One region of the Corynebacterium hansenii genome, then DNA from elsewhere that is predicted to be linked to it. Evidence: riboswitches for the same ligand, from Rfam matches in the RefSeq annotation. Region 1 holds a riboswitch; each other region holds the start of a gene.
The links. A riboswitch is a leader RNA that binds a small molecule or an ion and turns the genes downstream of it on or off. The one in region 1 is predicted to bind thiamine pyrophosphate.

Region 1 (3,336 bases):
TTTGGGGTGTTTTGAGGGGTTTTTGGTGGGTGGTGGGGTGTCGTCGCGGCTGTGGACTTCGCCTTATCTCGTCATTGCATATGTGCTGGTCACATGTGGTTTAACGTAACGCTTTCGGGTAGACTGGTGGCATGGATGCCAGGTGTTCGCAGTGCGGTTCGGTGCTTGATCCGTCGCGTTCGCGGCGGCCGGCGCGGTTTTGCTCGAATGCGTGCCGGCAGAAGGCGTATCGGCGCCGCCGGAAAACGGAGATTCCGGCGGGGCTTCGGGAGGGCCGGCGGTGGGTTCGCGCCGAGGGGAAGCGGCCGGTCATGGTCGATGGGCGCCCGGCGTCGAGCATCAATCCGCGGACGTGGGCGGAGTTCGCGGATGTTCAGTCCGGTGCTGGTGATGGGTTCGGGGTGATGTTGGGCGGCGGGGTTGGCTGCATCGACTTGGATGGGGCGTTGGATGATCGGGGGCGGGTGGTGTCTGCGGTGGCGCGGGCGGTGCTGGAAGCGAATCCGGGGGCGTGGGTTGAGGTGAGCGTGTCGGGCCGGGGGTTGCATGTGTTCGGGTTGCTGCGGGAGGGGCCGGGTGTGCGGCGTGATGGACTCGAGGTGTATTCCCGTGGGCGGTTCATTCGGGTGACGGGCCGGGTGTTTCGTCCGGGCCGGCTGGTGCCGTTGGTGATCTAAGTATGCTGTCCGCATGGATAGCGTTTGGGCCGATCCGAGGTTTTACGGCAGCCTTATAACAGGGGTCATAGCTGTAGCGATTGCCGTCGGCAACGGCATTTGGGATTCAAAACAGCGCCGAAGAGATCGCCGGGAAGCGGAAGAGGCGTCAACCATGGCGACCGCGAAGCTGAACCCTGTCGTTGTCGAGAACGACGATCGCGACCAGGGAAAGAGTTCGAAGTGGACAGTTAGCGTTCACAACCTCGCAGAGACACCCGTGTTTTCTGTGAAAATTGAATTCCCATACGAGGGAGGCAGGTGTTATGCCCTTTCGCCGTATCCTGAATATCTGGATGATTTTACCGACAATACTGCGCCGATCCTGCTACCAGGCGAGGTTCTCAAACTTCAGGTGGGGTTGATGGACCCTGTCGAGGACTTGAAGTACTTGCTGGAATTCATCCTTCCCAATGGTCGCCGGATCGAGAATCAAGGGGGCAGGATTCGAATCGTCGGCTACGTCCGCGGCGTTTACACGTAGGTGTCCCGGCGCTCGACCGCCGGGGTGGGCGGGAGCTGCCGGGACGTGGCCGCCGGCCCTTTTGAGCCAGTGGGGGTGGGCGGGCGACCGTGGTGATCATCGCACGGGGCGGTGGTTCGCGCTCGTTGAGACGTTGCGCCCTTGGTCCTCGCGGGCGCGGGGGTAATGAACGGTCAAGAATCGTCCGGCGATCATCGTCCATTGCCGGGGGTCTTGATTATTATTTGGTCCTTTGTTGGTCCTTTTCGGCCGAAAAGACGAAAGCAGGTCAGAGGATTTTCCCTCTGACCTGCTGTTTTTGCTCCTCCAGCTGGACTCGAACCAGCAACCCTTCGATTAACAGTCGAATGCTCTGCCATTGAGCTATGGAGGAATGTCTCCGGCACGTCTCCGTGCGACGGATCATTACTCTACCCAGTACCCATATGGACGCCAAATCAGCAGGTCACACCTCATTTCGGCCGCGCAGCCGCCCGCGCCGGAAGCCACCCGGCCGGACCCCATCCGGCAGAGCGGACGAGCGACGGCCGGACCCCATCCGGCAGGGCGGACGGGCGCTGGCCGGGCCGTCGCAAAGCAACCGGCGCGTTTGCTAACGTTTCGCGCAACACGGGGTGCCCGGGCCGCCCGGGCTGAGAGCACACCCGCCGAACTTGATCCGGCTGGCACCGGCGAAAGGATGTTGCAATGGGCGACGCACCACGTTCCGCATACCGGCAGTACCCGGAGGACTGGAACGGAGGATGCGTCGCGTGCGGCGTCCAGCGCACCGGCCGGATCCCACGGGTGCTGTCCATCGCGGGCACCGACCCCACCGGCGGCGCCGGCGTGAAGGCCGACCTGAAGTCGTTCTCCGCGCACGGCGCGTACGGCATGGCGGTGGTCACCGCACTGGTCAGCCAGAACACCCGCGGCGTGCGCGACGTCCACGTGCCCCCGGTGGAGTTCCTCCGCTCGCAGCTCGATGCGGTGTCGGATGACGTGGCCATCGACGCGGTGAAGATCGGCATGCTTTTCGACGCGCCGATCATCGCCGAAGTCGCCGACTGGCTGGATGCGCTGCGCAGCCGCAACGCGGGGGCCGCCGACTCCGGCGCTACCGACTCCGGGGACACCGCCGCGGACGAAGGCTCCGACGCCGAGTTCCTCGAGGGCGCGCCCTCCCCGATCGTCGTCCTGGACCCCGTCATGGTGGCGACCTCCGGCGACCGGCTGCTCAAGCCCGAGGCCGAGGAAGCCCTGCGCGGCCTGCTGCGCCACGTCGACCTGGTCACCCCGAACATCCCCGAACTGGCCGTGCTCGCGGGCACCCAGCCGGCGACGACGCCCGGCGAAGCCCTCGACCAGGCCCACGCGGTGGCCGCCGAACACGACGTCCTGGTGCTGGCCAAGGGCGGGCACCTGCGCGACGACGTCGTCGTGGACTCGCTGGTCCGCCCCGACGGATCCGCCGAGCGGTTCACCGGGCCGCGCATCGACACCCGCAACACCCACGGCACGGGCTGCTCCATCTCCGCGGCCATCGCGGCGCTGTGGCCCCGCATCGGCGACCCCTTCCGCTCCGTCGGGGTGGCCAAGGAGTGGCTGACCTCCGCGCTGCGCCACGCCGACGAGCTGGAAGTCGGCGAAGGCAACGGTCCCGTCCACCACTTCGCGCAGCTGTGGGAACGGGGGCTGGCCGCCGACGCGGCGACCATCGCCGACCAGTGGTGGGAATCGATCGCGGACCTGCGCGAGGCGATCGACGACCTCGACTTCGTCAAGGGCCTCGGCTCCGGCACGCTGCCGCAGGAAGCCTTCCGCCGCTACCTGGCCCAGGACGCGCTGTACCTCAACGGCTACTCCCGCGCGCTGGCCGCGGCGTCCTCGCTGGCGCCGACGCAGGAGGAGCAGATGTTCTGGTCCTACGCCGCCCACGGCGCCCTGGCCGGCGAGATGGAACTGCACCGCAGCTTCCTCGGCGACGACGCCGGCGACGAGGGCGCAGGCGCCATCGAGGCGTCGCCGGTCACCCGCGCCTACGTCGACCACCTGGTCGCCACCGCCGCCCGCGGCTCCTACGGCGAACTCATCGCCGCGGTCCTCCCCTGCTTCTGGCTCTACCGCGACATCGGCCACCGGCTGATCGCCCGCAAC
Region 2 (3,336 bases), 1.2 Mb from region 1:
GCCAGACCCGCCAGCACCTGGCCCAGGCCGTTGAAGAAGAGCTCGGCGCGCGGCTCGGACGACGCCTCGCCGGCGTCGGCCAGGGCGGTGAGCGAGTAGAACAGCGCCCACGCGCCGGTGACCAGGCCCAGCGACAGCCACAGGGCGCGGGCCCGCAGCAGCACCTCGACGATGGACCGGCGCTCCATGTAGGCCACGGCGATGGTCACGGCCAGCGCCACCGGGGCGACGGCGAGCGTCTTCTCGAAGAAGCCCAGGGCGATGACCAGTCCGACGGTCGCGGCGGCGATGGCGCGGAAGGAAACGGGGCGCTCCTGGCGCAGGCTCACGCGGATGGCCAGCGCCGTGATGCCGGCGATGGCCAGCTGCATGGGCAGGGCGTTGGCCGCGGCCGACCACCACGTCGACCCCGGCAGCGTCAGCGGCGTCCACGCCACCAGGGCCAGGGCCGCCAACGCCTGCCAGGACCGGCCGGCGATGTAGCGCAGCGCCCGGGCGATGAGGACCGTCACCGCCACCTGGCCCAGCAGCATCAGCGTCGCGGGCAGCCACCACTGCCACGGGGCGAGCTGGTTGATCACCGCCTGGACGATGAACGCCAGCGGCGCCAGGTGCCCGTCGTGGGGCTGGAGGAAGTAGTCCGGGGTCCACCATGCGGCGTCGGCGGCGGAGCCCACGATGATGAAGTCGTCCCAGTAGAACGTCCGGCCCGCCAGCACCCAGATGCGGCCGATCGCCTGGATGGCCACGATGACCCCGACGAGCAGCAGCCACGTTTTCCGGGTGATGCGGGGCTCGAAGGCCTCCTGGTCGTCCATCGGCTCGGGTGCCTCGGCGTCGTCCACGCGCGTGGCGGTTGCGGCGGTCTGGTCCGCGTGTTCGGTGCTCATAATTTCCCAACTTTAGGGGCGGTCCCCGGGGTGAGGTACCATTCGGTCGAAATGCGCACGGGAGCCCCGGCCGATCCGACGGATGACGTGGGGCTGAGAGGAGGGCGCGGTCCGCCGCCCTCGACCGTAGGAACCTGTCCGGGTAATGCCGGCGAAGGAAGCGACGGAGGCCACTCACATGTCCAGCGATCACCGTAATTCGTCCGATGCGGCGCAGCCCGCCCGGACCGGAGTCGATGAGGGGGCGGGGGTGATCGGGGGCTCCGGCACCGCCCCGGCGCCCGACGCCGGCAAGAAGGCCCGCCGAGGTTGGCGGGTCATCGACATCGTCACGGCCGCCGTGCTGGGCGTGGCGGTCGGCCTGATTTTCGTGGTGTGGAACGTCGTCGGCGGCGCGTGGTTCACCGCGGCCGACGCGCTGACGCCGGGCCTCGGCGGCCTGGTCGTCGGCCCGTGGCTGCTGGGCGGCGTCATCGGCGGGCTGGTCATCCGCAAGCCGGGTGCGGCGCTGTTCGTGGAGGTCATCGCGGCGACGGTGTCCGCGTTGATCGGCAACCAGTGGGGGATCTCCACCCTGTATTCCGGCCTGGCCCAGGGGCTGGGTGCGGAGCTGATCTTCCTGCTCTTCGCGTACCGCCGCTTCACCGCGCCCGTCGCCGTGCTGGCGGGGGCCGCGGCCGGCGCCGGCGCGTTCCTGCTGGAGCTGTTCACCTCCGGCAACTTGGCGCGCACCTGGCAGTTCAACTCGATCTACCTCGTCTGCCTGCTCGTCTCCGGCGCGGTTCTCGCCGGCCTGGTCGGCTGGGCCCTGGTCCGCGCGTTGGCGGGCACGGGTGCGCTGGACCGTTTCGCCGCGGGCCGCGAGCGCCGCGGCGAGATCTAGCCGCGCGAGGGCGCGATGGCATTCATCTCCGCCGCCGGTTTCGGGTGGCGCCACGCGGGCCGGCGCAGGCCCGCGCTTTCCGACGTAGACCTGGACATCGATTCGGGCGAGAAGGTCCTTTTGCTCGGCCCCTCGGGCGCGGGCAAGTCGACGCTGCTCGCGGCGATCGCCGGGGTGCTCGGCGACGACGAGGACGGCGAGGACGCCGGAACGCTGCGCGTGGGCGGCGACGACCCGGCCGAGGTGCGCGGCGTCGTCGGCCTGGTGCTGCAGGACCCGGAGAGCCAGGTCATTTCCGCCCGCGTCGGCGATGACGTCGCCTTCGGCGCGGAGAACCTGGGCGTGCCACGCGACGAGATCTGGCGGCGCGTCCGCCGGGCCCTCGATCTGGTGGGGCTGGACGTGCCGCTCGATCATCCGACGTCGAAGCTGTCCGGCGGCCAGAAGCAGCGCCTGGCGCTGGCGGGCGTGCTGGCGATGGGCGCCCGGGTGATTTGCCTGGACGAGCCCACCGCGAACATCGACCCGGAGGGCGTGCCGGTTCTGCGCGACGCCGCCATCCGCGCCGCCGACGCGACGGGTGCGGCGCTGATCGTCGTCGAGCACCGCGTGGAGGCGTGGGTCGGTCACGTCGACCGCATCCTCGTCATCGACTCGCCGGAGGGTGCCGCGCGCGATCGGGCGACCACGGGTTCGACCGTCATCGCCGACGGGCCGCCGGCGGAGATCCTGTCCCGCCACGGCGACTTCCTCCGCGACGCCGGCGTGTGGCTGCCGGGGCCGCCGCCGGAGACGGGCGCGGCCGTGCCGGTGCCCGCATCCGCGCCGCCCGCGCTCATCCTCGACGACCTCGCCATCGGCTACGGCGGCGATGGCGCGCCCGTGCGGCGCGGGATCACCGCGATGGTGCCCGCGGCGGCGTCGACGTGCATCGTCGGGCCCAACGGCGCCGGCAAATCCACGCTGGCGCTGACCATGGGCGGCCTGCTCGAGCCGATGGGCGGGCGCATCGCCGCCGCGGATGCCATCGCCCGCGGCGCCGGCCCGGACCCGATGAAATGGAAGTCGAAGCAGCTGGCGCAGCGCATCGGCAGCGTCTTCCAGGCGCCGGAGCACCAGTTCGTCACCCCGACGGTGCGCGAGGAACTGGAGCTGGGCCCGAAGCTGCTGCGCGATCCCGCCGGCGCCGCGCGCGTGGAGGAGCTCCTCGAGCGCCTGCGCCTGGCGCACCTGGCCGGGGCGAACCCGTTCACGTTGTCGGGCGGGGAGAAGCGTCGCCTGTCCGTGGCCACCGTCCTGTCGACCGCGCCGTCGGCGGTGATCCTCGATGAGCCGACCTTCGGGCAGGACCGCCGCACGTTCGCGGAACTGCTGCGGATGCTCCGTGGCCTCGTCGACGACGGCGTCACGGTCGCCTCCGTCACGCATGACCCGCTGGTGGTGGCCGCGATGGGCGACCATGTCATCGACCTGGGGGAGATCGGCTCGGGCTGCACTGGCCGACGCGGCAATGGCCGGCGGGGCGATGACCGGCGCGGCAACGGTTCGGACGACGTCGGCCCC
Region 3 (3,336 bases), 1.3 Mb from region 1:
GTTGTCCGCCGTGAGGGAATTGGCCATTGGCGTCTCCTGCCTTGGGGGCGGCCACCGGGACCGCCCGTTCAACAATGTGACGCAGAACATATCCAGGCGTGATCCAGCTCTCACATACCCGAAAGAGGGTGTTATGGAGTTAGACGTTAATTGCGACTAGCGGTTTGGTTAGCGATTTAGAACTTGTAGCACCTCTCGCACCGCCCCAGCCAGCACATATACGATGACGAACACCGTTCGCCCGGCCTGACGGTCCACCCCGAACGTCGCGGAAAACTTCGCGAAACGGGGGTTTGCGGCGCGACTTCCGCCCGTTTCAGCGCCCCTTCACCCCTACCCGCGGTCCCCTTTTTCCCGCCCCGCGCACGCTCGATCTCAGGGAATGAGACCGAGGATCCGCGCGCGGCTCACCGCCGCATGCCGACCCTTCGCGCCGAGCTTGGCGCTGGCGTTGCGCAGATAGGCCTTGACGGTCTCCACGCTCAGCGACAGCCGCGCCGCCGCCTCCGCATTGGTGCACCCCAACGCGACCTGCGACAGCACGTCGAGTTCGCGGGCCGTCAACGCCGGCGCATCCGCCTGCGCGCCAGCGCCCCCTCCGGCTGCGGCTCCCGCTCCCCCGGCGTCGGCCGCGCGCACCGCATCTCCCCCGGCGCCCGGGAACAGGATCGCCGCGATGCCGCCGGACGCCGCGAGCAGCTTGTCCCGGGCCTCCTCGTCCGCGGTCGTGGCGGCGATGGCGCGCAGATCCGCGTGCAATTCCCGCAGCCGTTCCAAGTCGGACGATCCGGGCCCCTCCCCCGCCTCGCGGAGTTCCGCGGTGCTGCGTTGCGCCATGCCGATCCGCCGGTCCACTTCATCGCGGATGCGCAGCTCGGTGGCGGCCTTCGTCGCCAGGCGCATCGCCACCGACCGGATCCGGTCCCCGAACTCGAATTTCTCCCGGTGCGCGCCGTACAGCACCATCCTGGTCTCCCCGATGCTGGAGAGTATGGGCACCGCCATGACGGGGCCGAGCCCCTCGTTCTGCACCTGCGTCAGATAACTGTCGGTGATGGTGCGCGCGGCCTCGTAGTCCGCGACGACCGCGGGGCGCCGGTCCCGGAGAACGCGCCCGCCGAGCCCCTCTCCCGGGATGACGTTGACGCCGCGGACGCCGTCCGAGCGCAGGCCGATGCCCTCCCCGATGGTCACCCCCGCCTGCCCGCCGATGCCCAGGAACACGACCGGGAGGTCCGCGTCCCTGCGCAGTTCGCGCACGAGCTGCTTCGCCAGGTCGCGGTCCCGCGGCCGGTTGTGCGGCATCGGCGTGTCCTCCTCGTGGGTCGCGCCCCGCGCGCCCGGGCAATTCGATTGCGGTTCCAAAACATCATAGACGACGCGTCTCCCCCGAAAACGACACCGCATTTGCCGCCGACGTGCATTTCTCCGCTTTCGGGCGCCCCGCCCACCCCCGATGGGGCGTCGCACCGCCCCCGAATGGGTTCCGGTACGCTCGTTTTCCACAACCGAATAACTCCCACGGGAGCGCCCACCGAACCGGCGCTGAGAGGGCATCGGGAATGCGGATGCCGACCGTTCGAACCTGTCCGGGTAATGCCGGCGTAGGAAAGGACCGCTATGGCGAAGCATGCCGCCAACCCCATGGACGAGGCCCGTGACCAGGTCACCACCGGCCCGATCTACCGCTCCGAGAAGCTTTACGACGACGTCGTGTTCGACGGTTCGCCGTTTGATTCGGAGGATGTCGTCCTCCGCATCCCGGCCCGCCGCATCAACCTCACCGATGGCACGCACTTCGACGCGTACGACACCTCCGGCCCGTACACCGAAACCGACGCCGACCCCGATCTGCACGGCGGTCTGCCCAAGACCAGGGACAGCTGGCCGACCCCTGCACCGGCGCCGGCGTCGTCGCAAAGCCCGGAACTCAAGGCTTCGACGCAGCTGGCCTGGGCCCGCGCGGGGATCGTCACCCCGGAGATGGCCTTCGTCGCCGCCCGCGAGGACGTCGACGCCGAGCTGGTCCGCTCGGAGGTCGCCGCGGGCCGCGCGGTGATCTGCGCGAACAAGAACCACCCGGAGCTGGAGCCGATGATCATCGGCAAGAAGTTCGCCGTGAAGGTCAACGCGAACATCGGCAACTCCGTGGTCACCTCGTCGATCGCCGAGGAGGTGGAGAAGATGGTGTGGGCCACCCGCTGGGGCGCCGACACGATCATGGACCTGTCCACCGGCGCCGACATCCACGAAACCCGCGAATGGATCCTGCGCAACTCCCCCGTGCCCGTCGGCACCGTGCCCATCTACCAGGCGCTGGAGAAGGTCAACGGCGACCCGGCCAAGCTGACCTGGGAGATCTACCGCGACACCGTCATCGAGCAGGCCGAGCAGGGCGTCGATTACATGACCGTCCACGCCGGCGTGCTGCTGCGCTACGTGCCGCTCGCCGCAAACCGCGTCACCGGCATCGTCTCGCGCGGCGGGTCGATCATGGCGGCCTGGTGCCTGGCGCACCACCGCGAGTCCTTCCTGTACGAGAACTTCGCCGAGCTCTGCGACATCTTCGCCGAGTACGACATCACCTTCTCTCTCGGCGACGGCCTGCGCCCCGGCTCGATCGCCGACGCCAACGACGAAGCCCAGTTCGCGGAGCTGCGGACCCTCGGCGAGCTGACCAAGATCGCGAAGTCCCGCGGCGTGCAGGTCATGATCGAGGGCCCGGGGCACGTGCCCATGCACAAGATCGCCGAGAACGTGCGCCTGGAAGAGGAGCTGTGCGAGGAGGCCCCGTTCTACACCCTGGGTCCGCTGGCGACGGACATCGCGCCGGGATACGACCACATCACCTCCGCCATCGGCGCGGCGATGATCGCGCAGGCGGGCACCGCGATGCTGTGCTACGTCACCCCCAAGGAGCACCTGGGGCTGCCGAACCGCGACGACGTGAAGGTCGGCGTGATCACCTACAAGATCGCCGCGCACTCGGCGGACCTGGCCAAGGGCCTGCCCCGGGCCCAGGAGCGCGATGACGCGCTGTCCAAGGCGCGCTTCGAGTTCCGCTGGCACGACCAGTTCGCGCTGGCCCTCGACCCCGACACCGCGCTGGAGTACCACGACGAGACGCTGCCGGCGGAACCGGCGAAGACCGCGCACTTCTGCTCGATGTGCGGGCCGAAGTTCTGCTCCATGCGCATTTCGCAGGACGTGCGCGACTACGCCCGCGAGCACGGCCTGGAGACCGTCGAGGCCATCGAGGCCGGCATGGCGGAGAAGTCCGAGGAGTTCGAGGCGGCCGGCGGCCGCGTGTACCTGCCGCTGACGGCGGAGTAGGCG

Region 2: it holds a riboswitch for thiamine pyrophosphate, as region 1 does, so the genes downstream of both, CHAN_RS04150 (ECF transporter S component) here and CHAN_RS09490 (bifunctional hydroxymethylpyrimidine kinase/phosphomethylpyrimidine kinase) in region 1, are expected to answer to the same signal.
Region 3: it holds a riboswitch for thiamine pyrophosphate, as region 1 does, so the genes downstream of both, thiC (phosphomethylpyrimidine synthase ThiC) here and CHAN_RS09490 (bifunctional hydroxymethylpyrimidine kinase/phosphomethylpyrimidine kinase) in region 1, are expected to answer to the same signal.

The regions. Positions count from the first base shown of each region.
Region 1 covers NZ_CP047211.1:2,172,896-2,176,231, forward strand. The annotation lists gene CHAN_RS09475 (hypothetical protein) at 132-677, shown strand; gene CHAN_RS09480 (hypothetical protein) at 691-1,200, shown strand; tRNA gene CHAN_RS09485 (tRNA-Asn) at 1,502-1,573, opposite strand; TPP riboswitch at 1,801-1,897, shown strand; gene CHAN_RS09490 (bifunctional hydroxymethylpyrimidine kinase/phosphomethylpyrimidine kinase) at 1,888-3,336, shown strand, end outside.
Region 2 covers NZ_CP047211.1:925,170-928,505, forward strand. The annotation lists gene CHAN_RS04145 (hypothetical protein) at 1-890, opposite strand, end outside; TPP riboswitch at 938-1,067, shown strand; gene CHAN_RS04150 (ECF transporter S component) at 1,069-1,773, shown strand; gene CHAN_RS04155 (ABC transporter ATP-binding protein) at 1,789-3,336, shown strand, end outside.
Region 3 covers NZ_CP047211.1:397,398-400,733, reverse strand. The annotation lists gene CHAN_RS01765 (MFS transporter) at 1-27, opposite strand, end outside; gene CHAN_RS01760 (LuxR C-terminal-related transcriptional regulator) at 376-1,305, opposite strand; TPP riboswitch at 1,512-1,628, shown strand; gene thiC (phosphomethylpyrimidine synthase ThiC) at 1,621-3,333, shown strand.